DNA from 2 places in the Bacillus songklensis genome. Region 2 is predicted to be linked to the other one. Evidence: a T-box and tRNA genes for the amino acid it is inferred to sense, from the RefSeq annotation. Region 2 holds a T-box; the other holds one or more tRNA genes.
What was found. The T-box of region 2 lies ahead of ileS (isoleucine--tRNA ligase). A T-box ahead of a tRNA ligase gene usually reads a tRNA of that ligase, here a tRNA-Ile.

Region 1 (16,184 bases), 260 kb from region 2:
TCGTTACATCATAGACAATGACATATTGTGTCATTTCCTTCCACTTACATAGAAAACATTCTTCAAACAATTGCCGGGATAAGGAGGAAATGTTCCAATGAACATATAAGCATGAATCATTCCATCTTATTGCTTTACACAGATCGATATCTAGTTTCTCTAATGTCAAAACAACTCACCTTTATTTGTCTAACCTTCGTTTATTTTTCTTTCCTTAATCTTAACATTAAGCCACCATGGTCACAATAAACGCAATTTGTCGATTTAAGTAAATATTATTAACATTACCGGCCGCTTTTACGAATATCGAATATTGGTCTTTTACAAGAAGAAGTAATGCTCGAGGACTCTCATGCCGAAAGAAAACATCCCGCAGTTATGTAACCGCGGGATGTTCTTTTTATTCGTTTAATTCATATCGTTTACCTTTTACAAGATAAAAAACACTTTCAGCTATGTTTGTAGCATGGTCAGCAAAGCGTTCCAAATAACGAGCAATAAACAGAAGCTGGGTGATTTGAGGAAGAGCTTCCTGTTGTTCTTTTGCAATGCTTAACAACTCAATAATAGTTTCACCATACAGGTCATCCACTTCATCATCCATTTCAGCCACTTTCTTAGCCAGTACTACATCTTCATCGTAGTAAGACTTTAAGGAAAGTGAGAGCATGCTGCCCGCTAATTCGTACATTTTCGTAATATGTTCAAGCGGTTTAATGAGCGGTTCTTTGCCAATCCGGATAGTCGATTTAGCAATATTGACTGCAAAATCTGCCATGCGTTCAATGTCTGTCGCAATTTTGATTGCTACAATGATACGTCTTAAATCAATGGCAACCGGCTGCTGTTTAGCGATTAACAGGATAGCCAAATCATCAATTTCCTCTTCTAGACGATCAATTTTATAGTCTTCATCTATCACTTCTAAAGCTGCCTCAATATCCCTGTTAGTTAAAGACTGAAAGGAGTGATTCAAGGCTTCTTCTGTTAAATTCCCAATTTCCAATAACTTTTCTCTTAACGCTTTTAACTCATCATGAAATCGTTCACGTACTGCCATTCATCCCATCTCCTGTCTCATAGAAGTCTTCCAACGGTTAATATTAACCGAAACGGCCTGTAATATAGTCTTCTGTTCTCTTATCAGATGGGTTAGAGAAAATCTTGTCTGTTTCTGTAAACTCCACTACTTCTCCATTTAAGAAGAACGCTGTTTTATCAGAAATACGAGCTGCTTGCTGCATGTTATGTGTAACAATGATGATGCTAAAATTTTCCTTTAGTTCTTGGACTAACTCTTCTACTTTTAATGTAGAAATTGGGTCAAGCGCAGATGTCGGTTCATCCATTAAGATAACATCAGGCTCAATAGCGAGACAGCGCGCAATACATAGGCGCTGTTGCTGTCCGCCCGATAATCCGTACGCATTTTGATTTAAACGGTCTTTTACCTCATCCCAGATCGCTGCGCCTCGCAAACTTTTCTCAACGATTTCATCTAGGATTTTTTTGTTGCGGATACCGTGAATTCTTGGACCATATGCAATGTTATCATAAATGGATTTCGGGAATGGATTTGGCTTTTGAAATACCATTCCTACTTGTGTACGTAAATCTTCAACACCATAAGATTTATCAAAAATGTTGCGTCCACGGTAGTTAATTTCACCTGATGTGCGAACGATTGGGCTTAATTCAACCATGCGGTTTAAAGTTTTAATATACGTCGACTTACCACAACCGGAAGGACCGATAATGGCCGTCACTTCGTTCTCGTAAATATCAAGATCGATATTTTTTAAAGCATGCGTTTCACCGTACCATAAATTCAACCCTTTTGTTTCGTACACAATCTCTTTCTTTTTATTCATATCTTGTGTGTTTTTCTCTCTTACAACTGTATTTGTTTCCATATAATTGGTTCCTCCTTCATCCAACTAACAATAGGAATATGCCGATGTGAACAAATTAATATCTCTTTTGAAACTTATTACGAATGAAAACAGCAATTGAGTTCATCAAAATTAAGAATGCCAATAAAACGATAATTCCCGCCGCTGCCACAGATTGGAAATCTGCTTGAGGTCGGCTCGTCCAGTTATAAATTTGCATCGGGAGTACTGTAAATGAATCTAATACTCCAGTTGGCAAATACGCAATAAATGTTGGAATTCCGACTACTACGAGTGGAGCTGTCTCTCCGACCGCACGAGATAAAGCAAGAATACTCCCTGTTAAGATTCCCGGAATCGCTGCCGGCAATACCACGTTTTTGATCGTTTGCCATTTTGTCGCTCCCATTCCAAGAGATGCCTCACGTAATTCCTTTGGAACAGAACGGATGGCTTCCTGCGCCGCTACAACGATTACTGGTAGAATAAGTAAACTCATCGTTAATCCTGCCGCTAAAACGCTGCGCCCTAACGCTAATTGACGTACAAACACTGTTAACCCTAAAAGACCGAATACAATGGACGGAACACCGGCCAAGTTTGAAATGTTTAATTTAATAAAATCATTAAAACGGTTCTTTTTAGCATATTCTTCAAGGTAAACGGCTGTCCCTACCCCTAAAATAAGTGATACAGGCGCAACAACTGCCATTAACCATAAAGAACCTACTAAAGCGGCTTTAACCCCTGCTTCTTCCGGTCTGCGGGAAGCAAAATTTTGTAAAAAATCCGCGTCTAACCAACCTAATCCTTGAGTCAATATCCGATATAAAAGTATAGCTAACACTGCTAAACCAAAAAGAGTGGCACAGAAGAAGATAAATTTAAAAATGGAATTAAAGAGAAGACGACTTCCCATTCTCTTTTGGACTAATTCACGATCCATATACATAATTAATACTCCTCCCTAAAGCGTCGAGAGATATATTGGGCAAGTAAGTTCATGACCAACGTAAAGACAAACAATGTCATACCAACAGCATAAATACTGTAATAAATCGTTGTTCCGTAACCGACATCACCTGTTGTCACTTGAACGATGTAAGCTGTCATTGTTTGAATAGACTCCGTTACGTCAAACGTCATGGCAGGAGATGCTCCCCCCGCTACTGTTACAATCATCGTTTCTCCGATTGCACGGGAAATTCCTAATACAAACGATGCAATGATACCAGATAAAGCAGCAGGAAGAACCACTTTCACCGCTACTTCAAATCTTGTTGCTCCTAACGCTAACGCTCCCTCTCTCATAGAATTAGGGACGGAACTCATCGCATCTTCAGATAATGAGGCAATCATAGGGACAATCATGATACCCACGACAATTCCGGGACTTAGAGCATTAAAAACCGACAGATCTGGAATTAGTTTCTTAAGCATTGGCGTTACAAACGTTAAAGCAAAGAAACCGTAAACGATTGTAGGAACACCTGCCAGCACTTCTAAAATCGGCTTAATAATTCTTCTTGTACGATCTGAAGCATATTCACTCAAGAAAATGGCTGTTGCCAGGCCAATCGGCACTGCTACAACAGTCGCAATACCTGTAATTAACAATGTGCCTGTAATAAGAGGCAATACTCCGTAGTTTCCTTTTGCTTCAATAAAAGGAAGCCATTTTGTACCTGTTATATAATCCAAAAACGGTACACGAGAAAAGAATGTTGCTGTCTCAAAAATTAAAGTAAATAAAATGCCAAGTGTCGTTAAAACAGAAATAGCAGCAGTGACCAATAAAACAATCGGTACTGCCTTTTCAACCAACATCGTCGAATTATTCTTTTTCTTTTTCTCTAAAATCATTTCACGAATAGAACCATTTTTTAGTTCACTTTTCATGACAGCCAATGTCGCAAACCCCTTTCCATCACATGGAAAGATGAGAAGCTGAGCCAATTAGCTTCTCATCTTTATAATTTTAATGATTACTTAATGCCTTCAAGTGTTTTTAATTGCTCTTCATATTTTTCTTTCGGAAGAGCTACATAACCAACTTCTTCAGCTAAACTACCTTGATCTTCAAGAAGGAACTTCATGAAGTCGCGCACTTGCTCCTTCTCTTTAAGTGAAGCTGTATTTACATAAGTGAATAATGGACGTGATAATGGTGCATATTCACCAGATTCAATTGTATCGTTGTTTGGTTCAACAGGACCATTACCGCCGTCGATAGGAACCACTTTTAATTTATCTTTATTTTCAGCATAGTATGCATAACCGAAGTAACCGATCGCGTTTTTATCACCTGTAACACCTTGTACTAACACGTTGTCATCTTCAGAAAGCTGTGCAGATTCAACGATTGGTTTTCCTTCTAAAATCACTTCATCAAAATAGTCGTAAGTACCAGAGTCATGACCTGGTGAGAAGAATTTAATTTCCTCATCCGGCCAGCCTTTACGGATATCAGACCATTTTTTCGTTTTGCCGTCTTGTACCCACATTTTCTTTAACTCATCAACCGTTAAGTGGTCAACCCAGTCGTTTTCTTTGTTTACTACTACTGATAAACCGTCATATGCTAATTGGAACTCTTGGAATTCTACGCCGTTGTCAGCGGCTGCTTTTTTCTCTTCATCTTTAATTGGACGAGATGCATTTGAAAAATCAGTTTCGCCTTTAGTGAATTTTTCGAAACCACCGCCAGTACCTGATACACCCACCGATACTTTTACGCCTGGTTGAGTACCCATATATTCTTCAGATGCTGCTTCCATAATTGGGAATACAGTTGAAGAACCGTCCATTGCAACATTGCCCTCAAGCTGCTTATTTTCATCACCAGCTTTTTGCTCTTCTTTAGCTCCGTTAGCCCCTTCATTTGCTTGGCCACACGCAGTTGCAAAAGCTAATAGTGAACCAACCATGATTGATAACGCTAAAAACTTAAAGCTTTTCATTCCTTAATTCCTCCTACGACATATCGTTGTTTTGTCCTACGTGTATTAGAATAACTCCCGACTATTAAAGAAGTTTTAATGATATGTAAAGGTTTTGTAAATAAACAAAAAAAGAATGTATATTTTTTTACTTTTCCTTGTCAAAAGGTACATCGATGTATACTTGCCCTTACATATCTTTCTATATAGTATGTACAATATTTTTTTTCTCAAAAAAAAAAACCGAAAGCATTGAATTAGCTTTCGGTTTTGAATGATCTTATTCATTTTCAGTTTGTTCACTATTTTGTGCTTCTTCATCGGCATTCTTCGTTTGTTCGTCTGCCTGTTCTTTTATTTCTTGCTTCTTCAATTCAAAATAGGCATCCAAGGCTTTTCGGCCAACAATTTTACTCATAGGATGGCCTGCGCTGCCATCCCAAGGAGTCACGACAGCAAATGCTATCTCAGGATTATCGTAAGGAGCGTAGCCTATAAAGGTAGCATTTATAGTCGGAATAAGCTTCTGTCCTTTTTTTCGTTTTGGCCCATCATAAAAGGCTTCGGCTGTCCCGGATTTACCGGCAGGTTTGTAAGGGGCATTTCCAAAGTATGCATAGCCCGTTCCCCCCGGTTCCTGTGTTACTTTCCGGAACCCTTCCTGCACAAGTTTAATATATTGGTCTTTCATTGTAATTCGATTTAAAATGGTTGGTTCAGACGAATAAAGGGTACTTGGTTCATCCTCTTCATTAACAGCCGGGTCACGTATTTCTTTTACGATTTGGGGCTTCATTCGATAACCGCCGTTTGCGATTGTTGATACATACTGGGCAAGCTGTAAAGGTGTATACGTATCGTACTGTCCAATCGCTAAGTCTAAAAGCAATCCCGGCGTATAATCAGACCCCTTAAAACCGGCCATTTCATTCGGAAGATCAATGCCTGTTTTAACTCCCAAACCGAATTGACTGTAATATGAACGCATCGTTTCGAAATGCTCCGGCTTAATGCCTCGCAGCGCCATATTATGATGGTACTGAAGTCCCGCCAGACTCATGACAGTTTTGAACATATAGACGTTGGAAGATTGTTTTAAAGCCGTTTGTATACCAATACTCCCCATGTTTTTCCATGATTTTTTCTCTTTTGCTGTTCCCGCAAATTTTAACGGTTCATCCCGAAAAACCGTTCCCGGACTAATAGCTCCGGAATCAAGACCTGCTAAAATGGTCGCTCCCTTTACTACAGACCCCATTGTGTAAGATGTTGTCATATTACCTAACGCAAAGTCTTTGATTTCTACTTTTCCCTGATCGTTCATCGTATATTGCTTACCGGCCATCGCCAAGATTTCTCCCGTACGCGGGTCCATCATCACGATAAAACCGCGATCTAACAATCCTGTACCAGGTTTTCGTTTAGCCTTTAACAATTCATCTGTAAGAATTTTTTCCACTTCTGTTTGCAAGTTCATATCAATTGTTAACACGAGGTCTCTGCCCTGTTTTCCTTCAGAAACAACTTCCGTTCCTAATAAATTGCCGGATTTATCAGTTATATTTTTTACTTTCGCCTTTTCGCCGCTTAAAATATCTTCGTACTGAGCTTCGATATAACTCTTTCCAACCCGGTCATTTCGGCTATAATCTCTTGCTAGAAAATAGTCAAGCTGCTCGCGCGGCAGTCCTTCATTGGAGGAAGAGATATTTCCCAGCATTGATTTTAAAGTGTCACCATAAACATAATGTCTATCCCAGTATGTCGTCGTATCTACACCTGGAAGATCTTCTAAATGCTCGCTTATTTTTGCATATTCCTTAGGTGTAACTTCTTCATCTTCACTTTTGATATTTTGAGGGGTAAGAGCATACCCGCCGTCCATCTCTCGTTTAATGGCAAGTACTTCTTTTTCAGATTCCGGAATTTCATTTAAATCTTCTGGTGTAATTCTTGAAAGTTGAAGATTATAAATGTCTTTATCTGTAAGCTTCCCTTTTTTTAATTTGGCTAACTCATCTTTTCGGATTTTTTTCTTCGCTTCCTCCGGATGCTTTAGAATCCAATAGTCCTTTAAATCCCGCTCTGTGACTTTACTAGTATCTTTGTCGATATATTTTGCAAGTTGCTCGGCTACCTTAAGCCTTTCTTCTTGTGTGGTCCCCTGGAAACGAGTATACGTAATCGCATTTAAAGGGGTATTGTCGACCACGACACGGTTATAGCGGTCATAAATTTTCCCTCTCGGTACAGGAGCGTTCACTGTCACGTTTTCTGTTTTCGCTACTTCGCGCTGATAATTTTCCCCGTACACAATCTGGACAAGTCCTAATCTTAAAATCAATATTGAAAATAAAATAAACACAACAAAAAATAAAAGATTTAATCTAATAGGTACATGTGTTTTTTTCTTTCTCTTTCTTTTCATGGAGACACCTTCAATTTACATATTTGACCTCTTGCAATTTTCATATAAAACCAAAATAAGGAACTAAATGGTAAAAAATAAACAACAAATAGAAATAGACACCTCATAAGGTGTCTATTTCATTCATTTATTTATTATTGTAAAAGAAACGGCGCAAAATTTCTATAGTAAAAAATGTTTAAGCTGGAGATTCTCCGTCCCTTTCATTTAACATAGGCTGTGTAACGGGCTGTTTGGCAGCCTCTGTCTGGTTTTCAGGTCTAATTTTAACCTGTCTGACAAACAAGTATATAAAAGCATGTCCTGAGCCGATCAAGGCCAGTAAAACTGGAACACTTTGTTTTTCGTTAAAAAAGCTTACCGCAGCAATGAACAATAGGATGGATACGATTCTTCCGGCATTTAAAAACAGTTCACGTACGACGATGTATTCGACTCTCTTTTTCTTTACATCCTCCGCCTGCCCAATCACATCGTACGTAATGGACATATACGGAACAAGCAGCAAAGGATAGGCAATAGCAATAGTTGCTGCATACACAATTAGCTTTATGTATGATATATCAAATATAATTAAACCTACAGAAAAGTATAAGATCAAGCCTCCAGCTAAAATCGATCTCAACCTCTTTTCCTTCTTTACAAAGCGTGATACCACATAGTAACTGACAAACGCCACTGCCGAATTCACCAGGCCGAATGTTCCTAAAGCCAATTCACTGCCTGTTGTAATAAACACAAGAACAGAAATCACGAAGATAAAGGTTCCTTCCCGTAAACCTTGAAAAAAGTGGGCTTTTAACACGAGACTCCAATTTTTATTCGTTTTTCGTTCTGCTAATACTTGTTTAAACAAATAATGTCCTTCTGCGGCTCTTCTTTTGAGAAAAAAACTCAATATGACAGCACTGGAAAACAATATGAGAGAGATGGTAAATACGATTTTATAGCCGATAAAGCGATAGAAAGTGGAAATGATGAATCCCGCGGCAATTGGACCGATCATTCCAGCCAGCGAGTTAAGGATTCCGAGGAATCCATTAAAGAAATCACGAGTTTCAGGTTCCGTAATCTCAAAAGTCAATACATTGAATCCAAGCCAGTAAAACCCGTATCCTACGCCTAACAATCCGCCTAGTAACAATAAAAACTGAGCGACATCTGTTCCGATATAAAGGACCGTGATATAAAACGACGCCAGAAACGAAACCCCCAGGCGCAGTACAATTACTCTGTCTATTTTTTTGGCTAATTTCCCCGCCAAAATGAAAGTAAGAGGCTGCAATACAACAATTGCCAAATTATACAAAGCAATATCAAGGAAATTCCCCGATTGCTTCCATAAATAAATATTCACAAAGGTGTTGGACATCGCAATCGCTAACCCGTATAATCCCCCGATTAGAAGAAGCAATATCAATTCTTTGTTTACTTCTACATCACCAACTACTTTTTTCATGAAGGCCATACAAAAAACTCCCTTTCTTTCTTATGAACTAGTGTGTCAAATTTACAGGGAGTTATTCTAAATTCCATTTCTTCTGTACAGAAGAAATGGAATTTAGGCATTTTCATGTGGCAATAAGCATGTAAAACGGTATAGGAAGGTTGATTTAACATGATATTCAACCCAATATATGTAAGTTACAACACTAAAAAAGCTGATGAACGCATCCATTCATCAGCTTTTTTAATGTTGTGATTATTTCGCAGCAGCGTATAATTTTGCTACTTCATCCCAATTTACCACATTCCAGAAAGCTCCAATGTAGTCAGGACGACGGTTTTGATAATTTAAGTAGTAAGCGTGCTCCCAAACATCCAGGCCAAGAACTGGAGTTTTCCCTTCCATTAATGGGCTGTCTTGGTTTGGAGTGCTTGTTACCTCTAACTCTCCATTGTTTACAACTAGCCAAGCCCAACCTGAACCGAAACGAGTTGTTGCTGCTTTTGAAAACGCTTCTTTAAATGCTTCATAGCTGCCAAACTTGCTGTTGATAGCATCTGCTAATTCACCAGTCGGCTCGCCGCCTCCGTTTGGAGAAAGAAGTGTCCAGAATAAAGAATGGTTTGCATGACCGCCGCCATTATTGCGTACAGCTGTGCGGATTTCCTCAGGGACAGCGTCCAGGTTAGCAATTAATTCTTCAACGCTTTTACCAGCTAAGTCAGCTTTTCCTTCTACTGCAGCATTTAAGTTTGTTACATATGTGTTGTGATGCTTCGTATGATGGATATTCATCGTTTCTTTGTCAATGTGCGGCTCAAGAGCGTCGTAAGCATAAGGTAATTGCGGTAATTCGTATGCCATAAAAAATTCCTCCTTTTAAATATGTAAAAAGTGGGCGCCATATTTGCCCTTCAAGCTAAGATTAGCAAATTTACCCTCCTGTTTCAATGATTATGCTTTGGAATACATTGAATTTTACAACATTTCTTATAGTAACCATTCATCCTTTCTTTTAAACGCCGAAATAAAAGAGATAACAAAAAAAGGCTTTTTGAATAAAAAAGCCTTTTTGTTATCTTATTCACTTATGCTATCAAAAGAAAAGATTTAAAATTTGATAGACAATCGCTGCGATGACGGCTGAAACAGGCAGCGTGATGATCCATGTTAATACAATGCGTTGGGCTACTCCCCACTTAACATCTTTCACACGTTGAGCAGATCCTACCCCCATAATAGCCGATGAGATAACGTGGGTTGTACTGACGGGAAGGTGCAGCATAGTTGCGCCGAAAATAACTATTGCAGATGAAAGATCAGCTGCTGCTCCATTGACGGGACGAATTTTCATGATTTTTCCGCCCACCGTCTTGATGATTTTCCAACCGCCTACAGAGGTTCCTATTCCCATTGATAGGGCTGCCCCTATACGTACCCACATCGGAATATCTGTTGAAGTCTGAAACCCGCCGGCAATAAGAGCCATCGTGATGATCCCCATCGCTTTTTGAGCATCGTTTGTTCCATGTGTATATGATTGCAAAGCAGCGGTTGCAATCTGCATTGTACGGAATCCTTTATTGGTTTTGGATAAGTTAAAGTTCTTAAATATAAATGCAAAAATGGTCATCATAATAAATCCAACGGCCAAGGCTAAAAACGGAGAAAGAACTAACGATTGCAAAATCTTGATAAAGCCCTGGTAGTTTAAAATATTGAACCCGGCTGCCGAAATGGCTGCACCGGCAACCGAACCGATAAGCGCATGGGAAGAACTGCTGGGAATCCCGTAATACCAAGTAATTAAGTTCCACGCTATCGCTGCAATAAGAGCAGCTAAAATCACAACAGATCCATTCCCCAGTTGGAACGGGTCGACAATATCTTTCGTGATGGTCTTGGCTACTCCCGTAAATGTTAGAGCACCGATAAAGTTCATGGACGCCGCTAAAATAATAGCTGTACGCGGCGGCAGCGCCTTTGTTGAAACAGAAGTTGCAATTGCATTAGCCGTATCATGGAAACCGTTGATAAAGTCAAATGCCAGTGCAAAAACAACAACTAAAATAGTTAAAATTAATATTGTATCCATTGACCCAAAACTCCTTACGCGTTACGCATGATAATCGTTTCTAGAGTGTTGGCTACATCTTCACAGCTGTCTGCAATTCCTTCTAGCATTTCATACAATTCTTTTACTTGAATGATTCTAATCGGATCTTTTTCCACAACGAATAAATTTTTAATAGACGCTCGTAATAACTCATCGCATCTTGATTCTAAATCTTTAATTTGAATGGCATGTGTACGGATATCGAGTAATTTTTTGCTTGTTAATAACTCAATCGCTTTTGCAATTTCGATTGAGCTTTGGTGGATATTACTGAAGAATTTTGACATATACTCGTCTATATTTGTGATAGAGTACATTTCTAAACGAGCCACCCATTGCTCCAATCCATCTAACACATCATCCATTTTCATAGCCAGTTGTAAAATATCTTCGCGTTCAATCGGTGTGATGAATGTTTTATTTAAAGCGACAATCAGTTCATGTATATATGTATCACCTTTATGTTCGTATTCCTTCATCACACCAGAAAACTCTTTTAAATCACTTGTATTTTTGATTTGGTAGTCTACAAAGTACTGAGTAGACTCCTTTACATTAGATGAAATGCGGGAAAGCATTTCAAAAAAGACATCTTTTTTTGGTGAAAAAATCATAAAAGGAAACCTCCAAATCCGTTTATATAACTTAAAGAGCCAACGGTCATATTTTAGCATTTTTTGTCGAATTTACAATCGATTTATAAAATCTTTACAATTTCTTTACAATAGTAGAAAGCCGTATCCCTTTTAATTTATTGTGTTCATTTCAACGTTTATTTACTAATAATAAAGGAAATAAAAAAAGCCCCCTGAAAAACAGGAGACTTAGTAAGCTCATATGTATGGCGGAGGAAGAGGGATTCGAACCCCCGCGGGCTTTGACACCCCTGTCGGTTTTCAAGACCGATCCCTTCAGCCGGACTTGGGTATTCCTCCGTTTCAAGCGGGCTTTTTTAATTGTCTAGCTGCGAAAGCCAAACCGTACGGCTGTTTCACTTCTTCCTGCGGAGTCAAAAAGCGACTCCTTCTCAGATGCTCCAACATCCTATCGGTTTAAGCGGGCTTTCTCCGCTTTTCTTGCACTGGTGGACCCTGCAGGACTCGAACCTGCGACCGGACGGTTATGAGCCGTCTGCTCTAACCAGCTGAGCTAAGGGTCCAAATGGCTCCACAGGCAGGACTCGAACCTGCGACCAATCGGTTAACAGCCGATTGCTCTACCACTGAGCTACTGTGGAATATAAAGATAAAATAGCGGCGGAGGGGATCGAACCCCCGACCTCACGGGTATGAACCGTACGCTCTAGCCAGCTGAGCTACACCGCCGAATGGCTCCACAGGCAGGACTCGAACCTGCGACCAATCGGTTAACAGCCGATTGCTCTACCACTGAGCTACTGTGGAACATCAAATAATTTTAACGACATTAAAAATTTATCATGATTTTCCATGCTTGTCAAACAGTTTTTAAAGGACTGTAATGAGAAAGTAAACGATCATCACCGCTTGAATCATTCCTTTTGTAATAGCTCCACTGAAAAAACCGACAAGAGAACCAAAGCCGATATGGATCGCCTCAAAAAAGGATTTTCTCTGAAAAATCAATTCAGCAAGGACCGCCCCTACAAAAGGACCAATAATAATGCCGGCTACAGGTATAACAAAAGGACCAACCATCAACCCGATTGTACTCCCCCATATGCCAGCCTTTGATCCTCCGAATTTTTTCACTCCAACCAAATTGGCTAAATAATCTGCCGCAAATAAAGCTAATATGAATAGTCCCTGGATCAGCCAAAACAAGGGGCCAAACGGCTGGAACCCAAACAATACACCGTATAAAATAAAGCCGGCCGCAATAAATAACACACTTGGAATGATAGGATAGATAAGCCCGATAAATGCAATGACAAATAAAAGAGCAATAATGCCCCAATACACAATGGTCACGTTTTCACACACCTCTTATCCAAAAATAAACGCAGGAACGTTTCAAGGTCCCTGCTCTTTATTATAAGCCTTCTTTTCCCAATATTAAACGCGCAAACCTTATATTTACGTTAAGGCAGCCTTCCAGATTGTTTTCGTTTGAATCCGGCCTTCAATATAAACATTGCGGCAAATATGAGGGATTAATACTATCCATAAATAAACTTCCTGTAGAGCCTGAGCATAACCCTTTATTTTGAAAATTTCTTGTATTCGTTTTTGTGGACCGCTACAATGGGAGTGGGTAAAGGAGGTGAGGAAGTGAATGTATATAAACAGCTATTGATAAGCTTATATTCGCCTAAAAAAATGGCTGTGTTCCGTTTTCAATCCATCGGAAAAACAATGAAGTACATATTCATCCTGACATTCATTTCGATTCTGCCAACTTCCCTTTTCCTTGGATACGGCATCCTGAAAAGCGCCGACATTACTCAAGAAATGCTCACTAAAGAAGTACCCGAATTTACTATTTCAGATGGTAAACTGCAGACAGATCCTATAAAGCCCATTATCAAATCTGATGGAAACATTGTCTTTATTTTTGATTCTTCAGGAAAAATAACGAGCCAAACGATGGACCGTTATCCATATGCAGTCGCCTTATTACAAAATGAATTGGCCGTAACCGCCAATCATGAACCACATCTCTATTCATATTCTTTATTTCAAGGGATGGACTTATCGAAACAAAATATTCTTTCTTATTTAAATACATTAAACAACGGGCTTATTGTCTTTGTTCTTCTTATAATTGTCGGCTTATACATTTTAGCCGTCGGGAGCAGGTTTATCGGCATCACTATTTTTGCTTGCATAGGAATGATCTTTAAAAACATGCTTCATCGAAAAATGATCTATAAACAATTGTGGACGATCGCGGCCTACAGCGGAACCCTAACGACTTTACTATTTACGGTTACAAAAGGGCTCTCTTTTTATTTACCGGGACAAGCATTTTTCCATTGGGCGGTTTCCGGTATTTTTCTCTTTTTAGCAATCAAGCATATTCCCGCTCCAAAAAAACAGTCACACCTCTAGAGGTGTGACTGTTTTTGACTATGGATAATAAATTTCGCTGTAATGGACGTTAAAGATGAGGCCAATCCTGTTAATTTCATCCCGATTTCATGCGTGTTATTCATATGTTCAATTTGCTCTTTAGAGGCAGACAGCATTTGCTCTGCACTTGCCAACGTTTCTTGCGATATAGAAGCAAAGCCTTCAGCGGACTGTTCCATTTGAGGCAGGGTAGAAAATAATACATTAAACTCCTCCTTCATTTCCTCTAAAGCCTTATTTACATTGCTTATTTCTTTCATCAAACTATCAAATGTTTGTTTGGAATCTAAGGAAATGGCTGCATTGAGCTGGCTTTTTTGCAGCATATCATGAAACTCTTTGGAGGCTTTTGCTGATATCTCTTCCATCGATTGAATGAGGCTGGTAATTTCCTCCGTCGCATTTGTGGATTGATCGGCTAACTTTCTGACTTCACTCGCTACTACGGCAAACCCTTTTCCCGCCTCTCCGGCTCTTGCCGCTTCTATTGCTGCATTCAAAGCAAGCAATTTGGTTTGTTCTGCGAACTGTTGAATCAGGTTGACAATTTTAGCGATCGACAAAGAATGCTCTTTTACTTCTTCAATTGTATGAGTCATATCCGTAAACTCTTTTTCAAATCGATTCATCGATATAATTATACGGGAAATGTCCTGTTCCCCTTGGTAAGCCCGATTGTTCATTTCATCGGCTGTTTGGGTAATGTCGGTCATATTATGTATAATGTGATGAATTTTCCCCTTCATTTCCTGGAACATATGGATGCTTCTTTCAGAACTGGTGGCAGTCTGTTCAGCACCTTGTTTCACTACAAAAATAGATTCTTTGAGCTCATCATTGAAATACAAAGCTCTCTCCGATGCACCTTTCAATTCATTCCCTGTTTCATTTAAAGCGACCGTTGTTCCATTAATCTGATCAAGCATCATTTTCATTTGTTCAATCATTTGATTAAAACTTTTTACAAGCGAAGAAATCTCGGGAATGGAGGTAGTAATGCTGATTTGCTCACTCACATCTCCTTCTCGTACCTTTCGCATTGCCTTTCGCATTGTCATTAACGGTTTTGTTAAGCTTCTTACTAAAAAGATAATAACAACAGAAGTAATAATAACACTAATAATAGAAGCAATCAGCATAAAAAGTGCTAAATGGTTGATGGTTCCCAAATAATCAGCAGTTGGAACAGCCAGTAAATAAATGCCTTTTAACTCCGGAATTTGTTTGAAGGCTAGTGTATAATCGTTCCCTTGAAAATCGAAATGGAGAACACCGTGCTCTTGTTTCTGTACCTGCCCCAACACTTTTTCAGGAAAAATCAAAGGACTCCCTTTGCTCACTGTAAACGGTGTTACTTCCTTTTGCTTCAACAAGAAAAAATGGCCTGATAATCCATCTTGCGTTAATTGGGCATCCTGCGATTTTACTGTATAGTTGAATTTCTTTAAAAATCCTTCTTCATCGTTAATAAAAGTAAACATTAAACTTTGAGCAATTTCATACATCGTAAAGGCTTCGCGCTCAAGCCGATTTTCGATAATGGTAATCGTCGTGCTCCGCGACTTCTCGTAAGAAACGAAACCAAGCAGACTAACAGATGTGACAAGCAAACTCAAAATGCTTATAAGCAGCCTATTTTGCAAACTCAATGTCAATTCTTTCCGACGCCATTTTGTATGGTTTTTTCTCTTCCATTTGGGAAAGGCAATCGTTTTCTTTATTTTTATCCATTGTTTCCAATCCACAATAATCCCCCTTTTCTCACATACTAAAGTATGACAGAGAATTGTAAAGGGCATGTAAAAACTATATGAATTTTGGTTAAAAAGTACTAATATTGTCTAAATTTGTCTTTTTTTAAAGCTTACTCATTCCCATTTTTATGACTTTCATCATGTCCATTTTTGTAAACAGCCAAATAGAAGCAAAAAGGATTAACAAAAAACAATAAACAAACATCTGGGTCACCTCCACCATCCACTCTCCAAATACGATTGGTCCCAACGCGACTCCGATAAAACGAACAGTTCCATATAGGGACACAACAAATCCTCTTTCTTCATCCTTAACAACAGATGTGCTCATCATATTGGCACATGGCAGCACAAATCCCAATCCCCCAAAAGCAATGGTTGTTAAAAACATTAAAGAAGACAAATCGTGCTTAAAGATAAGCAATGCAAAGGATATACTAACAAGAAGCAGGCCGATTAATAAAAGTTTGGTCATGAATTGACGATTATTTTTAATTTCCCTGCCCGTCCAATACGATGCAATCGTCATAGCACCTAATGGAAAAGCAAAGGCAGTGC
Region 2 (16,184 bases):
TTCCGAGCCCTTATGTAACGAATAATCATCAGGAGAAAAACGCCAGGGCACTTAGTGACAAAGGTGCCGCTGTCCTTTGTTTGGAACAGCAATTAAGCGGAGAACAACTACTACATAACATTGATAACATCTTGACAGATTCCAAGTTACTGCAGGAGATGAAGCAAGCATCGAAACGACTTGGAATATCGGATGCGGCGAATCGCTTATACAAAGTAATGATTGATTTAGTGAAATGAAGTAAGCACCTAAGCTGGGCTTCGGCTCATATGATAAAGAAACAACATCATGAATAACGTACAAGAATGTAGGAGGATGTCATGGAAGTATTAGAAAAGGAATTGTTAGAGGCGGGTGTCGGTAAAGTTTTAAAAGATGAACCGCTTGCGAACCATACAACGATGAAAATTGGCGGACCGGCTGATTTACTGGTTGAGCCAAGCAGCTTTGACAATTTAAAGAAAACGATGCAACTTATTACGAAGCATAGCGTGAAATGGCGTGCAATCGGCCGCGGTTCCAACTTGCTTGTATCGGATAAGGGAATTCAAGGAGTCGTTGTAAAGCTGGGCAGCGGTCTTGATCACTTAGAAGTAGAAGGTGAAACAGTTACAGCAGGCGGAGGGTATTCTTTGATTAAACTTGCCACAGTAATCAGCAAGCAAGGATTATCCGGCTTGGAATTTGCGGGAGGCATTCCAGGCTCTGTCGGCGGAGCTGTTTATATGAATGCAGGGGCTCATGGATCTGATATGTCCTCCATTTTAGAAAAGGCGCTTATTTTATTTGAAGACGGCACAATAGAATGGTTGACAAATGAGGAGCTGGAGTTTTCATACCGCCATTCCATTTTACAAACAAAACGCCCGGGAATTTGTGTGGCAGCGGTGTTAAAGCTTAAAGCAGGATCCAGAGACGAAATTGTGGCAGCCATGCAGAAAAACAAAGATTACCGCCGAGAAACACAGCCTTGGAACTACCCATGTGCAGGAAGTATTTTCCGAAATCCGCTTCCTAATTATGCGGGTAATCTTATCGAAAAGGCAGGATTGAAGGGATATTCGGTCGGCGGGGCCAAAATCAGCGACCAACACGCCAACTTTATTGTCAACACCGGCAATGCGACCGCAGAAGATGTGTTGAATCTGATTGAGCACGTAAAAGCAACAATCAATGAAAAGTTCGGTGTAAAAATGCAAACTGAAGTAGAGATTGTTGGCCGCTAGAATATCATCTAACAGCAAAATAAGCAGCTGGAGGCATTCATATGATGCTTCTTGACTGTTTTTACCAGGTTGCTTCTATGATATAATGGTCATATCTAATATATGGTCGCTGACGAACAAACGGCACAAGGGATGCCGTTTGTTCGTCTAACTGACAAGGGTGAAAGGATTTATGGAAAAAGGAAAAGTAATTTCATTAGAAGACCGCGTGCCGAAGCTGAAAGAGCAGAGAAAACAAAAAATAAACAGAAGGCTTATCTTTTATATTTCACTATTTTTCATCCTTATTTTATGCATTATTTACACCCAATCTTCCCTCAGCAACATTGCTCATGTTAGAGTAATGGGAAATCGTCATGTACCCGAAAAAGAGCTGATTTCCCTAAGTAAGCTTTCAACTAAAGAAAGTTATTGGAAGCTTGACAAGGAAGAAGTGGAACATCGCTTAGAGCGTCATCCTGAAGTAAAAGAGGCCATCTTAGAAACGAAGTTTCCTAACACAGTAGAAATCCACATTAGGGAATACAAGCGAATCGCTTATGTCGTGAAAAAAGGGAAATACTTACCAATCAATGAAAAGGGGAAAGTGCTCAAAGCAGTAGAAGGAAAGCCATTATCTTCTGATGCACCGCTTCTTATTAACTGGGACAAGCCCGATGAAATTCAAGAAATGATAGAAGAGTTGAACCATCTCCCGAAAAGCATTGTATCTGCTATCTCTGAGATTCACCATACACCGGAAGAGGGAGATCCACTTCATATTAGTCTTTATATGAATGATGGAAGAGAGGTCAGTGCAACCATCCGAAATTTCTCAAAAAAAATGATGGCTTATCCGGGGATTGCAAATCAGCTGGGGCCGGATCAACAAGGAGTTATTCATCTAGAGGTAGGATATTATTTTGAAGCATACGAGGGAGTAAAAAAGGGAGATGAGAAAAATGAGGAAGAGAGGTAAATATGTTATTTTATCCCTCGTTTTTCTTGTCCTGGGCTTTATGATTTCCTATTCGTATCAGTTTACAAAATGGCACTCAGCCAATCATATTTCAAATCGTCAATGGACGAACGAATATCAATACCGACGAATGCTCATTGAACAGGAACAGTTAAATCGGGACCTCCAAAAAGAACTATTTGAAAAACAAAAGAAAGTCCGGAAGATTGAGGAAAAGTTTGCGAATGAAGAGCAAATCTTGTTTAACCTTGTTGAAGACGTTGAAAAACTGCGTATGTATACAGGGAAAATTGCTGTAAAAGGAAAAGGAGTAGAAGTCACATTGGCTGATGCTTCTTATGTTCCGACAGAAGAGAATGCGAATAATTACATTGTTCATGAAAGCCATGTGTTTAAAGTGGTCAATGAGTTATTGATATCCGGAGCCTCCGCTGTGGCGATTAATGGACAGAGATTATCAAAGGATTCGTACATCTCGTGTAATGGACCTGTTATTACGGTCGACGGCAATCAGTTTCCCGCACCTTTTGTGATTACGGCTATCGGTAATCCCGACGTATTGTATCCTGCGTTGAATATTGCCGGTGGGGTAAGAGACCAGCTGATAGAAGATAATATTGTTGTTAAAATGGCTAAAAAGGATGAAATCGTTTTAGACCCAATCATTCACTCAGAACAAAATGCATAGCGATTCTTTCCTTTAAGTCCTGCAGGGTTTATAAGAAGGAAGGGGTTTACGATTGACGAGCAAAAAAAAACTTCAATTCGCATTTATAACGGTAGTCATCGGTTTTATGATTGCTGTTCAGTTTCAAACGACGAAACAGCCTGTTGTCCGTGACACAAGGGATATGTGGGAGCTTCGAGAAGATTTGAAAAAGGAGCAGCAATCACAAGCAGTCATTTTAAAAGAAATTCGGACATATGAAGAGCAGCTGCGAAATTATGAAGTAGAACAAAACAACAGCAAAAAAGTGGCTCTTCAAGAAACGCTGTTCGAATTAAAAAAAGAAGCAGGATTGACGGAAATGGAAGGGCCCGGCATTGTGTTGACCGTAGAGCCCCTCTTTGATGAATCTCTCATTGGACAAGAAGTGAAAAATGTTTCCCCGGAATTACTGAAGCGTCTCATAAACGAACTTAACTCTTATGAAGCGCAAGACATTGCAATCGCAGACCAGCGCATTGTCGCCACTTCTGTTATAAGGGATATAAACGGTCGTACGAAAGTGAATGATTATTGGTTGACACAAGTTCCATTTAAGATAAAAGTCATCGCAAAAGATGCTGAGAAGCTATATAACCGTATGCAAGTTTCGAATGCACCTGATGAGTTTGCAGTGGAGAACTTGAAGTTAACGATTTCCCAGCCTTTAGATCAAGTGACAGTACCGGCTTATAACGATGCGATTCGCTTGAAGAACATTTCCCCTGTAAATTCGAAATAGAAAGGAGAACCAGACGGTATGTGGCTTCCTTTGTTAGGTTTAATACTCGGCATCGCGCTTGGCTTGCTTTCGGAAATTCGCATACCAGATGAATATACGAACTATTTATCGATTGCGGTTCTTGCTGCTCTTGACACGCTTTTTGGCGGAATTAGGGCTCATTTACAAAATATATACGATGAAAAGGTATTTATCTCCGGTTTTTTCTTTAATATCATTTTAGCTGCAAGTTTAGCTTTTCTCGGTGTACAGATTGGTGTAGACTTATATTTAGCAGCCGTTTTTGCTTTTGGTGTTCGCTTATTTCAAAATATTGCAGTAATTAGAAGAATTTTATTGACAAAATGGTCAGAAGCAAAAGAAAAAAACGAAAAAAATTGATTTTACAAAAGGGGAAACCGCTGTATTTGTTGAATATTTTCATGTAATAAAGAAAATGATTGTTGTTCTTCTATTCAAAAGTATTTGATTGATGTCAAAGGAGGTGCCAAAGAATGAACAGCAATGAAATATATGTAAGTCTTGACATCGGTACATCCAGTGTAAAAGTAATCATTGGTGAGATGAATAATGACTCATTGAATATAATTGGAGTTGGAAATGTAAAGTCACAAGGTTTGAAGAAAGGCTCGATTGTTGACATAGATGAAACCGTTCAATCGATTAAGAAAGCGGTAGAGCAAGCCGAGAGAATGGTCGGTATTGAAATTCAACGCGTAGTAGTTGGAGTTAGCGGCAATCACGTTCAATTGCAAAAATGCCATGGCGTAGTGGCAGTATCAAGTGAGAATCGTGAAATTAAAAACGAAGATGTTATGCGTGTTATTGATGCGGCACAAGTTATGTCGATTCCACCGGATCGTGAAGTGATTGATGTGATCCCAACCCAATTTATCGTAGATGGTCTTGAAGGTATTACCGATCCAAGAGGCATGCTTGGTGTTCGCTTGGAAATGGAAGGTACTCTAATTACAGGTTCACGGACAATTCTACATAATTTATTACGCTGTGTAGAGCGTGCTGGCTTAGAGATTACAGACATTTGTTTGCAGCCTCTTGCAGCAGGCTCCATTGCCTTGTCAAAGGATGAAAAAAACCTGGGCGTTGCATTAGTCGATATTGGCGGCGGTTCTACAACAGTGGCCATATTTGACCAAGGCAGTTTGCAAAGTACAGTTGTACTGCCGGTTGGCGGGGATCATATTACAAAAGATTTATCGATTGTATTGCGCACATCGACAGATGATGCGGAGAAGGTGAAAATCCAACATGGACATGCCTTCTATGATTATGCATCTGAAGAAGAAGTGTTCAGTGTGCCGATTATCGGCAGTGATCAACATCAGCAGTTCAACCAGTTGGAAGTCTCAGAAATTATTGAAGCTAGATTGCAAGAGATTTTAGAGCTGGTTGCACAGGAAACACAACGATCAGGCATGAAAGAGCTGCCTGGCGGTTATGTGTTAACCGGCGGTGTAGTCACAATGACAGGAGTGCTGGACCTAGCACAACACATATTGAAAAATAACGTAAGAATTGCAATTCCAGATTATATTGGTGTCAGAGAGCCTCAATATACAACCGGTGTAGGTCTGATTAAATTTGCTTATAAGAACGCAAAGATCCAGGGACGAAACATAAGTGCTCCGGTTCACCAGCCTGTAGAAGAAGTAGTTGTTGAGAAAGAACCGATTCCTCAACAACCTGCCAAACCAAAGCAAAAGAAAAAAGATGAAAATTTTTCGAATAAGATGAAGAAGTTCTTCGGATATTTCTTTGAATAGTGTGAAACAAACAAGGTAATTTCGATGAATTAGGAGGAACCATAATGTTGGAGTTTGATACAAGTGTAGACCAATTAGCGACGATTAAAGTTATCGGTGTCGGCGGTGGCGGAAACAACGCCGTTAATCGCATGATCGAGCACGGAGTTCAAGGCGTAGAATTTATCGCTGTCAATACAGATGCACAAGCTCTTAATTTATCAAAAGCCGAGATTAAAATGCAAATCGGTGCTAAATTGACAAGAGGTTTAGGAGCAGGTGCAAATCCGGAAGTAGGTAAAAAAGCTGCAGAAGAAAGCAAAGAGCAAATTCAAGAAGCGTTAAAAGGCGCAGACATGGTATTCGTTACGGCTGGCATGGGCGGCGGTACAGGAACAGGGGCTGCTCCAGTTATCGCCCAAATTGCCCGTGAGCTTGGTGCATTAACAGTTGGTGTAGTGACACGCCCTTTCACATTTGAAGGTCGAAAACGTGCAACACAAGCAGCAGGCGGGATTGCATCCATGAAAGAAGCGGTTGACACATTAATTGTCATTCCAAACGATCGCTTATTGGAAATCGTAGATAAAAACACACCAATGCTTGAAGCGTTCCGTGAAGCGGATAACGTTCTTCGCCAAGGTGTGCAAGGTATTTCTGATTTAATTGCGGTACCAGGTTTAATCAACCTTGACTTTGCAGATGTGAAAACCATCATGTCTAACAAAGGATCTGCCTTAATGGGAATTGGGATTGCAACAGGTGAAAACCGGGCTGCTGAGGCGGCGAAAAAGGCCATTTCAAGTCCGTTACTTGAAACTTCGATTGATGGAGCTCAAGGTGTGTTAATGAACATCACAGGCGGGACAAACTTAAGCTTATATGAAGTACAAGAAGCGGCGGATATTGTCGCCTCTGCTTCGGATCAGGAAGTTAACATGATTTTCGGTTCCGTCATCAACGAAAACTTAAAAGATGAAATTGTGGTAACGGTTATTGCCACAGGCTTCAACGATCAGGATGTTCCATCATTAAAACCGTCTGGCCGCCCGTCTATGACGGGGATGTCAAAGCCGCAACCACAGTCACAGCCACAGCCTAAGCGCGAGCAGATAAAGCGTGAAGAACCAGCTCAAGATTATGGCCGGCCATCGCAACAACCAGAGGAAGCGTTAGATATTCCAACGTTCTTGCGTAATCGAAATAGAAGATTCTAATGTTTGAAAAAGCTGCCTTATCATAGGCAGCTTTTTTTGTCGTTTTTACTATGAGCGATGAAAAAGAAAAGCGGAAAATGACAAAACTCGAATAAATTTTGCAAAACTTCTTCTCGTTTATCAGCATGAACTGACAGACTTTAAAATAGGATGTACTATATACTAGGTTTTAACAAAGTATTTCTTTTAGGATTGGAGTGGACTTAGAGCTTGTCCATTTACTTAGATCTTATTTGGCTTTTGAATGCTGGATTGGATACAATGCTTTTACTATTATGCAGTGTATTGCTAAAGAGAAATGTGAAATGGTGGAGATTGCTGCTTGGAGGGTTAATTGGTTCGCTTATTGTTCTTCTCATGTTTACACCATGGTCAACGGTTATGCTGCATCCTGTTACCAAGTTGCTTTTTTCTGTTGCGATGGTATGGGTTACTTTTGGGTTGAAGAGATTCCGTTTCTTCCTGGAAAACATCCTTACCTTTTATTTTGCAACCTTCGTAGTAGGCGGAGGGCTAACAGGGCTCCATTTTATGTTTGACGGGCAGTATTTACTCTTTGAAAGTACGTCCCAAACCATCGGTTATCAATACGGAGATCCGGTTAGCTGGTTGTTTATTATCATTGCTTTTCCGATCTTATTTTATTTTTCTAAAACGAGAATTGAAGATTTAAAGATGAAAAATATCACCTTTGACCAGCTTGTTCCTGTCTCTATTATTATCCAGCAACAAGAGCTTCCTGTAAAAGGACTCATTGATAGTGGAAATCAGCTGTACGATCCGCTTAGTCAAACACCTGTCATGATTGTGTATTCAGAAGCAATCAAGGAAATGGTACCTGCGGAGCTGATTGAAGCGACTAAAAATGTGGACGACATGATGTTTTATGAACATTTGTCAGAAGAATGGCAATCCAGGTTAAGGATTATTCCGTTTCGAACGGTCGGGCAATCCAATCAGTTCATGCTTGCTATCAAGCCGGATTCCGTTACGATCCAACATTGTAATGAACTCATTAATGTTCATAAAGTATTAATTGGAATTAGTCATACCAACTTATCTCCGGAGAATGCTTATCAATGTATTGTACACCCAAAATTACTGGCAATCGGTACTATCTCGCCCGCTTCATGAAAACCCTTCGATGCACAACTTATGCCGGCTAAGGCTTAGAAAATACACAAATGTACAAAGGCAATCTTTCAGAGCACGTAAGGATGTGACACCGCTTACATGGTGCGAGAGGTCTTAGCTGAGAAGTTCTTAATATTATCATACTCGTAAAATTGATAAATAGAAGGGAGATATGTAATGTCTACATATGTAATTCGCTTGAAATTGTTATGGTATAAACTGTTGATGAAGTTGGGTCTTAAGATAGATGAAGTACATTACATCGGTGGAAGTGAAGCGCTGCCGCCTCCTTTGACAAAAGAAGAAGAAGAAGTACTGCTGCAAAGACTGCCGACAGGCGATCAGGCTGCCCGTTCATTATTGATTGAAAGAAACTTGCGGCTAGTGGTTTATATTGCCCGCAAATTTGAGAACACAGGTATCAATATTGAAGACTTGATTAGTATTGGGACAATCGGGCTCATTAAAGCCGTTAATACGTTTAATCCTGAAAAGAAAATCAAACTGGCCACTTACGCATCCCGCTGTATCGAAAATGAAATTTTAATGTATTTACGCCGCAATAATAAAATACGTTCTGAAGTCTCGTTTGATGAACCGCTAAATATTGATTGGGATGGAAACGAACTGTTGTTATCAGATGTATTGGGAACAGAAGACGATATCATCACGAAAGATTTAGAAGCCAATGTAGACCGAAAGTTATTGCTGAAGGCACTACACCAGCTCAATGATCGGGAAAAACAAATCATGGAGCTTCGTTTCGGTTTGCAAGGAGGCGAAGAGAAAACCCAAAAAGATGTAGCCGATATGCTGGGGATTTCCCAATCTTATATTTCTCGGCTTGAAAAACGCATTATCAAGCGTTTGAGAAAAGAATTCAATAAAATGGTATAAAATTCCGAAGTGGGTTCTTCCCACTTCGGAATTTTTCATCCTTGGGGAATGTTCTTAAATATTCCCCAAGGATGAAAGGAGAGCTAATAAGCGGACGTCGCTTTTCAGTAAAGAAAGGTTTAATGTTAAATTCGGTTAATGGCAATTAACTTATGGGATTTCTTTGAGACCGCTAATAGTCAGAATTGTTGAAGTGCATATTTTTTCCTCCCAGGGAGATACTGAACTCTGAACATCATCTCCTGTTAGGAGGGAAAGAATTGACAAGAAACAAAGTAGAAATTTGTGGCGTAGATACTTCAAAACTTCCTGTACTAAAGAATGATGAAATGCGTCTATTATTTAGACAAATGCAAAGTGGGGATTCCACAGCAAGAGAAAAGCTTGTCAACGGGAATCTACGACTTGTCTTAAGTGTAATTCAACGCTTTAACAACCGAGGAGAATTTGTGGATGATCTATTTCAAGTTGGTTGTATCGGACTAATGAAATCTATTGATAATTTTGATTTAAGTCAAAACGTAAAGTTCTCTACTTATGCAGTACCCATGATTATTGGAGAGATTAGACGATATTTACGTGATAATAATCCAATCCGTGTATCTCGTTCTCTTCGTGATATAGCTTACAAAGCGTTACAAGTGCGTGAGAAATTAATGAGTGAAACATCAAAAGAACCAACGGCTGAAGAAATTTCAAAAGTCTTAGAGGTTCCACATGAAGAAATTGTATTTGCGTTAGATGCCATCCAGGATCCCGTTTCACTATTTGAACCGATATATAATGACGGAGGCGACCCGATTTATGTAATGGACCAATTGAGCGATGAGCGCAATCGCGATTCAAATTGGATTGAGGAAATCGCGTTGAAAGAAGGAATGAGACGTTTAAATGAACGTGAAAAACTCATTTTACGTAAGCGCTTTTTCCAAGGGAAGACACAAATGGAAGTGGCAGAAGAAATCGGGATTTCCCAAGCGCAAGTATCAAGGCTTGAGAAGGCAGCGATTAAACAGATGAATAAAAATATCCAAAGTTAAAAAATCTCTTCCCCAAAAGGGGAAGAGATTTTTTACTGAGGTGAGAAGAGTATTCACCTCAGCAGAAAAGCGAAGCCAGACAATTTCAACGCCCGATTTATATTTTCGTATGCGCTAAAAAAAGGGCAATAATAAAAGAGCAAACCTTTCATGAAGCAGGTAAAAGAAAAATATATATAGTAGGGAGGAAGAATGGAGAGGAGATAAGATAATGATTAAGATTTCAGATTTTCAGACGAAAGATGTCGTAAATGTGGCAGATGGCAAAAAATTAGGAAATGTTGCCGATATTGATATTAATTTGAATACAGGAAAAATCGAGGCGGTTGTGATTCAACATACAGGCAAAATGCTCGGTTTTTTCGGAAAAGATGATGATATTGTCATTCCTTGGCGAAATATCGTTAAAATTGGAACAGATGTCATTTTGGTCAGATATAAAGAAACGTTCGAATATGAGAACGAATAATTCATTTTTTGCAAACAGTTTTTATAAATCTATGGTACAATAAATGCAAGTAACCGAGAATAAAAAAGGGAAGTGCGCAATTTGAGGAATTTGGAGCCGTTTCAATGTGAAAATGTCGAATCCCTACTTTTTTTACAACCTTGGATGAAGGAAAGCGACAAACTTGTCGTAGGCTTTACGACAAAAAATGGAGGATTCAGCATCGAAGGCTATCAAACGCTTAATTTGGGCTTACATGTTCAAGATGTGCCATCAACTGTTGTTGCAAACCGAGAAGTCGTAGCCAAGCAGCTTGAGATGCCCCTTTCCAAATGGGTATGTGCTGAGCAGGTGCATCAAAGCCGCATTGCCAAAGTAACAAAGGCAGATTCCGAAAAAGGGGTTTACGATTATAAAGAGGGAATTCCGCAAACGGACGGCATCTATACGAATCAAACGAATATATTGCTTACTTTATGCTTTGCTGATTGTGTTCCGCTGTATTTTTTTGCTCCCAAGTATAACATGATTGGTTTGGCTCACGCCGGCTGGAGGGGAACGGTTGAAAATATTGGAGGGAAAATGATTGAAAAGTGGATGCAAGAGGAAGGGATTCCTCTTCATGATATTTATGCAGCAATAGGTCCGGCCATCGAGGCTTGCTGTTATATCGTTGATGACAAAGTGATCGATTTAGTTAAAAATGTATTAGATGATCAAGAAACCAGCTTTTATAGTCTTGTAAGTGAAGGACAGTACGCACTGGATTTGAAAGAAGTGAATAAGCAGCTTCTCCTAAAAGCAGGAGTTTCCAGAGAAAACATCCTCATGTCAACCTTATGTACAAGCTGTGAGAAAGATGTATTTTTCTCGCATCGCCGAGATCAAGGAAAAACGGGACGAATGTTAAGTTTTATTGGTTATAAGGAGGATTGAGCACAAAGTGACAGTTCAAGACAACCTAGAACAAATTAAAAAGCAGATCACAGAAGCCTGCTTACGAACAGATCGCAATCCTCAAGATATTCACATTGTAGCGGTAACAAAATATGTGTCGATCGAACGGGCAAAAGAAGCAGTAGAAGCAGGCGTCATTCATATAGGAGAAAACCGGGATGAAGGGTTATTGGCAAAATATGAGATACTAGGCAACGATGTACAGTGGCACTTTATTGGAACACTCCAATCTCGAAAAGTAAAAAACATTATTGATAAAGTCGACTACATCCATTCGTTGGATCGCCTTTCATTGGCAAAAGAAATACATATTCGTGCCCATCAAAAAGTAAAATGTTTCGTTCAAGTAAATGTGTCAGAAGAGGACTCCAAGCATGGCTTACACACCGAAGAAGCGGTTTCTTTCATCCGATCTCTTGAGCCGTATACAAATATCGAAGTAGTAGGCTTAATGACAATGGCACCGTTCACGGAAGATCGAGAGCTTATTCGGAATTGCTTCAGAAGCCTTAAACAGCTTCAACAGGATGTACAAGCTTTAAATCTTGCGTATGCACCTTGCACGGAATTATCCATGGGCATGTCAAATGATTACGAGATTGCGGTTGAAGAAGGCGCAACTTTTATTCGATTAGGGACAACTCTTGTTGGAAAAGAATTTTAAGGAGGCATCTTATTATGGGTTTGAAAAATAAATTCAAAAATTTCTTTGCCCTCGAGGATGACCATGAGTACGTAGAAGAAGAACAACCAGAGATTGAAGAAGAAATCGAACCAGTTAAACAATTTAAACCATCAAAGGGGCAAAATGTGATTAGTTTGCAAAGTGTTCAAAAATCAGCGAAAATGGTGTTATGTGAACCGAGAATGTATGCTGAAGCACAGGAAATTACCGATCACCTGAAATCGAAAAAAGCAGTTGTGGTCAATTTGCATCGGGTATCTCACGACCAGGCCGTTCGAATCGTTGATTTCTTAAGTGGGACTGTGTATGCATTGGGTGGAGACATTCAAAAAATTGGTCCAAACATTTTCTTGTGTACACCAGATACAGTGGATGTGGCAGGAAATATTTCAGATATGATTCCTGAAAGTGAACAGATAGTAAAGAGGTGGTAACCTTATATGGCAGTAGTAGCGGCTTTTTTAGTTAAACTTATTGAAATTTATTCATGGGCCCTCATTATTTATATTTTAATGTCATGGGTTCCGAATGTAAGAGAATCGAGATTTGGACAAATCCTTGCCAATATTTGTGAACCTTATTTAGAGCCTTTCCGAAAAATCATTCCTCCTGTTGCAATGATCGATTTTTCGCCTATCGTGGCTATTTTTGTGCTGCGCTTCGCTTCAACAGGTGTGTATGCATTATTCAACATGCTAAATCTCATTTAGCCTAAAGGAATCTGAGCCGGTTCCTTTTTTAGCTATTAAGAAAGTATGCGTTGATTGTTAAAATTGTCCAGCTGCGCAAGCTACATCCTACGGTCATTTCACTTCTTCCTGCGGAGTCAAAGAGCGACTCCGCAGGAAGAAGTTCCAATGGCCTATGGAGGAGAGCCATGGATGGCGAGGGTTACAGCGTTGCTCACAGGACGTGAGCGTTTTTAGCTGTAATTTGGCTTGCTCTACTTTTGTTAAATGTCTAGCGGCAGCGGCTAGGGACTCGCGTCGCTTCACCTTCTTCCTCAGAAGCAAAGAGCGCTTCTGGTGAAGAAGCTTCCGGCTTGTTTCGTCCCTAAACGAGCCGCTTCCGCTTTTCTTAATTACGTACAACGGAGAGAGTTTATGACGATTTACCAGCATTTTCGCAGGGAAGAGCATGATTTTATTGATGCTGTCCTTGAGTGGAAAGAAGATGTATTGACACAATATGCTCCGAAGCTGACCGACTTTCTCGATCCGCGTGAACAGCAAATTGTAGAAAGTATTGTAGGACATGATGGAGAAGTAAAGGTGCAGTTTTCTGGAGGAGCGGATGGGGCGGAAAGAAAGAGAGCGCTCTTATATCCGGACTATTATGAACCTTCCGCCGAAGATTTTCAGCTTACTTTTTATGATCTTGTGTACCCATCAAAATTTGTGACGGTGGAACATCCTCAAATATTGGGAACCTTAATGTCCCTTGGGCTGCGCCGATCCAAATACGGGGATATTTTAATCAATGAAGGCCGAATCCAGCTTATCCTTGCTTCGGAAATTGCCCCTTATGTGGAAATGAATATGCAATCAGTTGGAAAAGCGAAAGTGACATTAAAATCCATTACAGAGCAAGATTTGATCCAATCAAAAGAAGAATGGGTCGAACAGTCTTTAACTGTTTCATCGTTACGATTGGACGTTGTTCTTTCCAATATTTACCGCTTATCAAGGCAAAAAGTGCAGCCCTTTATTGAGCAAGGAAATGCAAAAGTGAATTGGAAAGTGGTAGACCAGCCGTCTTTCGAATGTAAGGAAGGCGATATTCTTTCACTGCGGGGACATGGAAGAAGCCGGATTTTAATGATTGAAGGAAAAACAAAAAAAGAAAAATGGCGAATTGTCGTCGGAATTCAAAAATAAACTACGTAAAAAGCAGGAAAAAAGAAAAAAACGTCGAAAATTAAAGTTCAGAATGGGAGAATGAGACAACTTGGAGGTGGCTGAAATGCCTTTAACCCCTTTAGATATTCATAATAAGGAATTCAATAAAGGATTTCGCGGATATGATGAAGATGAAGTAAACGAGTTTCTTGATCAAGTCATTAAAGACTACGAGCAGGTCATCCGTGAAAAGAAAGAATTAGAAAACAGAGTTCAAGAATTAACAGAAAAAATCGGGCATTTTACAAGCATTGAGGAAACATTGAACAAGTCGATTTTGATTGCGCAAGAAGCTGGAGAAGAAGTAAAGCGAAACGCACAAAAGGAAGCGAAGCTGATTATTAAAGAAGCGGAAAAAAATGCGGATCGCATCATCAATGAAGCATTATCGAAATCTCGAAAAATCGCCATTGACATTGAAGAGCTCAAAAAGCAATCGAAAGTTTTCCGCACGAGATTCAAAATGCTTATTGAAGCGCAGCTTGAAATGCTTGATAATGACGATTGGGATCATTTAATGGAATACGAGGTATCTGCACTAGATCCGAGAATTGAAGATTAAGAAAGCTTTCTTGACTTCTTTATAAAAAATGTCATATAATTTTATCACGATTTCTTTCAATATTGATCATCGTAACGAGGAAAGGGACAGTAATTTCTTCAGGTGTTTTATCATAAGCGAATCGAGGATGGTGGGAGCTCGAGATAAGACGAAGGAATGAATATCACCCTGGAGTTCCTTGTCGAACTAGGAGTAGACAACGGCGTTTCATTCGCGTTAAGAATGTAAAGAGGACTTTACCTTATTTTGATACATACAGGTACAGTCTATAAGGGTGGTACCGCGGGAGACCTTCTCGTCCCTTTTGGGGATGAAGAAGGTCTCTTTTTATTTTTTCTATAGATGCAGGAGGTTTAAAGATGGAATACAAAGATACGTTACTTATGCCGAAAACGGATTTTCCAATGCGTGGAAACTTGCCGAAACGTGAGCCGGATATGCAGCAAAAATGGGAAGAAATGAACATCTATCAAAAAGTACAAGAACGGACAAAAGGACGTCCTTTCTTTATTCTGCATGACGGCCCTCCGTATGCAAATGGTGATATCCATATGGGGCATGCCCTTAATAAAATTTTAAAGGATTTTATTGTTCGCTATAAATCAATGGCAGGATTTTGTTCACCGTATGTGCCGGGTTGGGATACACACGGATTGCCAATCGAAACGGCATTAACAAAAAATAAAAAGGTCAATCGCAAGGAAATGAGCGTGGCGGAATTCCGTAAGCTCTGTGAAGAGTACGCATGGGAACAAATTGATCGCCAGCGTGAGCAATTTAAGCGTCTTGGCGTGCGCGGTGACTGGGATAATCCTTATGTTACATTAAAGCCGGAATATGAAGCACAACAAATTAAAGTATTCGGTGAAATGGCTAAGAAAGGCTATATTTATAAAGGGTTAAAGCCTGTTTATTGGTCACCTTCAAGTGAATCAGCATTAGCAGAAGCAGAGATTGAATATTATGATAAGAAGTCTCCTTCTATTTATGTGGCATTTCCTGTAAAAGACGGAAAAGGCGTATTAAACAGTGATGAACAAATCGTCATCTGGACAACAACACCTTGGACAATGCCTGCCAACCTTGGTATTTCCGTACATCCAGACCTTGAATACAGTGTGGTTGCTGCAAATAACGGAAAATATGTAATTGCCTCTGAATTATTAGAGTCAGTTGCAAAAGCGGTAGAGTGGGAAACATATGAAGTCATTCGTACGGTAAAAGGTGCTGAATTAGATCGTGTAGTAGCCAAACACCCTTTATACGACCGTGATTCACTTGTCATGCTTGGAGAGCATGTCACAACAGATGCCGGTACAGGCTGTGTTCATACAGCACCAGGTCATGGGGAAGACGACTTTATCGTCGGTCAAAAATACGGATTGGACGTATTATGTCCGGTTGATGAAAAAGGATACATGACCAAGGAAGCGGGAGAGTTTGCTGGTCTATTTTATGATGAAGCGAATAAGCCGATCACACAAAAGCTGGAAGAAGCGGGTGCCCTATTAAAACTTACATTCATTACACACTCTTATCCACATGACTGGCGTACGAAGAAGCCAACTATTTTCCGTGCAACAGCTCAATGGTTTGCCTCTATCAAAGACTTCCGCGATGATTTATTAAAAGCGGTACAAGAAACAGAGTGGGTGCCTGCATGGGGTGAAACACGGCTTTATAACATGGTTCGTGACCGCGGTGATTGGTGTATTTCCCGTCAGCGTGCATGGGGTGTACCAATTCCTGTATTTTATGGCGAAGACGGTGAAGCGATCATTACGGATGAAACGATTGAACACGTATCGAACTTATTTAGAGAACATGGTTCAAATGTATGGTTCGAACGTGAAGCAAAAGAATTATTGCCTGAAGGATTTACACACCCTTCAAGTCCAAACGGCCTCTTTACAAAAGAAACAGATATCATGGATGTTTGGTTCGATTCCGG

Region 1: it has a tRNA-Ile gene. The T-box ahead of ileS (isoleucine--tRNA ligase) is inferred to sense a tRNA for this amino acid. The anticodon was not compared.

Annotation. Positions count from the first base shown of each region.
Region 1 is NZ_JBHRZT010000020.1:406,897-423,080, forward strand. It holds gene ACFOU2_RS05090 (DUF4912 domain-containing protein) at 1-169, opposite strand, end outside; gene phoU (phosphate signaling complex protein PhoU) at 401-1,060, opposite strand; gene pstB (phosphate ABC transporter ATP-binding protein PstB) at 1,104-1,871, opposite strand; gene pstA (phosphate ABC transporter permease PstA) at 1,969-2,838, opposite strand; gene pstC (phosphate ABC transporter permease subunit PstC) at 2,847-3,791, opposite strand; gene ACFOU2_RS05115 (PstS family phosphate ABC transporter substrate-binding protein) at 3,878-4,852, opposite strand; gene ACFOU2_RS05120 (peptidoglycan D,D-transpeptidase FtsI family protein) at 5,112-7,259, opposite strand; gene ACFOU2_RS05125 (MFS transporter) at 7,438-8,727, opposite strand; gene sodA (superoxide dismutase SodA) at 8,962-9,570, opposite strand; gene ACFOU2_RS05135 (inorganic phosphate transporter) at 9,803-10,801, opposite strand; gene ACFOU2_RS05140 (DUF47 domain-containing protein) at 10,816-11,436, opposite strand; tRNA gene ACFOU2_RS05145 (tRNA-Ser) at 11,665-11,757, opposite strand; tRNA gene ACFOU2_RS05150 (tRNA-Ile) at 11,905-11,981, opposite strand; tRNA gene ACFOU2_RS05155 (tRNA-Asn) at 11,985-12,059, opposite strand; tRNA gene ACFOU2_RS05160 (tRNA-Met) at 12,074-12,147, opposite strand; tRNA gene ACFOU2_RS05165 (tRNA-Asn) at 12,151-12,225, opposite strand; gene ACFOU2_RS05170 (DUF456 domain-containing protein) at 12,289-12,771, opposite strand; gene ACFOU2_RS05175 (DUF1189 domain-containing protein) at 13,072-13,851, shown strand; gene ACFOU2_RS05180 (methyl-accepting chemotaxis protein) at 13,848-15,671, opposite strand; gene ACFOU2_RS05185 (MFS transporter) at 15,730-16,184, opposite strand, start outside.
Region 2 is NZ_JBHRZT010000020.1:149,228-165,411, reverse strand. It holds gene murG (undecaprenyldiphospho-muramoylpentapeptide beta-N-acetylglucosaminyltransferase) at 1-239, shown strand, start outside; gene murB (UDP-N-acetylmuramate dehydrogenase) at 321-1,226, shown strand; gene ACFOU2_RS03805 (cell division protein FtsQ/DivIB) at 1,399-2,184, shown strand; gene ACFOU2_RS03800 (DUF881 domain-containing protein) at 2,168-2,872, shown strand; gene ACFOU2_RS03795 (DUF881 domain-containing protein) at 2,925-3,632, shown strand; gene ACFOU2_RS03790 (small basic family protein) at 3,651-4,013, shown strand; gene ftsA (cell division protein FtsA) at 4,127-5,416, shown strand; gene ftsZ (cell division protein FtsZ) at 5,461-6,612, shown strand; gene spoIIGA (sigma-E processing peptidase SpoIIGA) at 6,823-7,746, shown strand; gene sigE (RNA polymerase sporulation sigma factor SigE) at 7,924-8,643, shown strand; gene sigG (RNA polymerase sporulation sigma factor SigG) at 8,904-9,683, shown strand; gene ACFOU2_RS03760 (YlmC/YmxH family sporulation protein) at 9,895-10,152, shown strand; gene pgeF (peptidoglycan editing factor PgeF) at 10,297-11,067, shown strand; gene ACFOU2_RS03750 (YggS family pyridoxal phosphate-dependent enzyme) at 11,075-11,752, shown strand; gene ACFOU2_RS03745 (cell division protein SepF) at 11,767-12,207, shown strand; gene ACFOU2_RS03740 (YggT family protein) at 12,214-12,483, shown strand; gene ACFOU2_RS03735 (YlmH family RNA-binding protein) at 12,877-13,650, shown strand; gene ACFOU2_RS03730 (DivIVA domain-containing protein) at 13,736-14,233, shown strand; T-box leader at 14,302-14,539, shown strand; gene ileS (isoleucine--tRNA ligase) at 14,593-16,184, shown strand, end outside.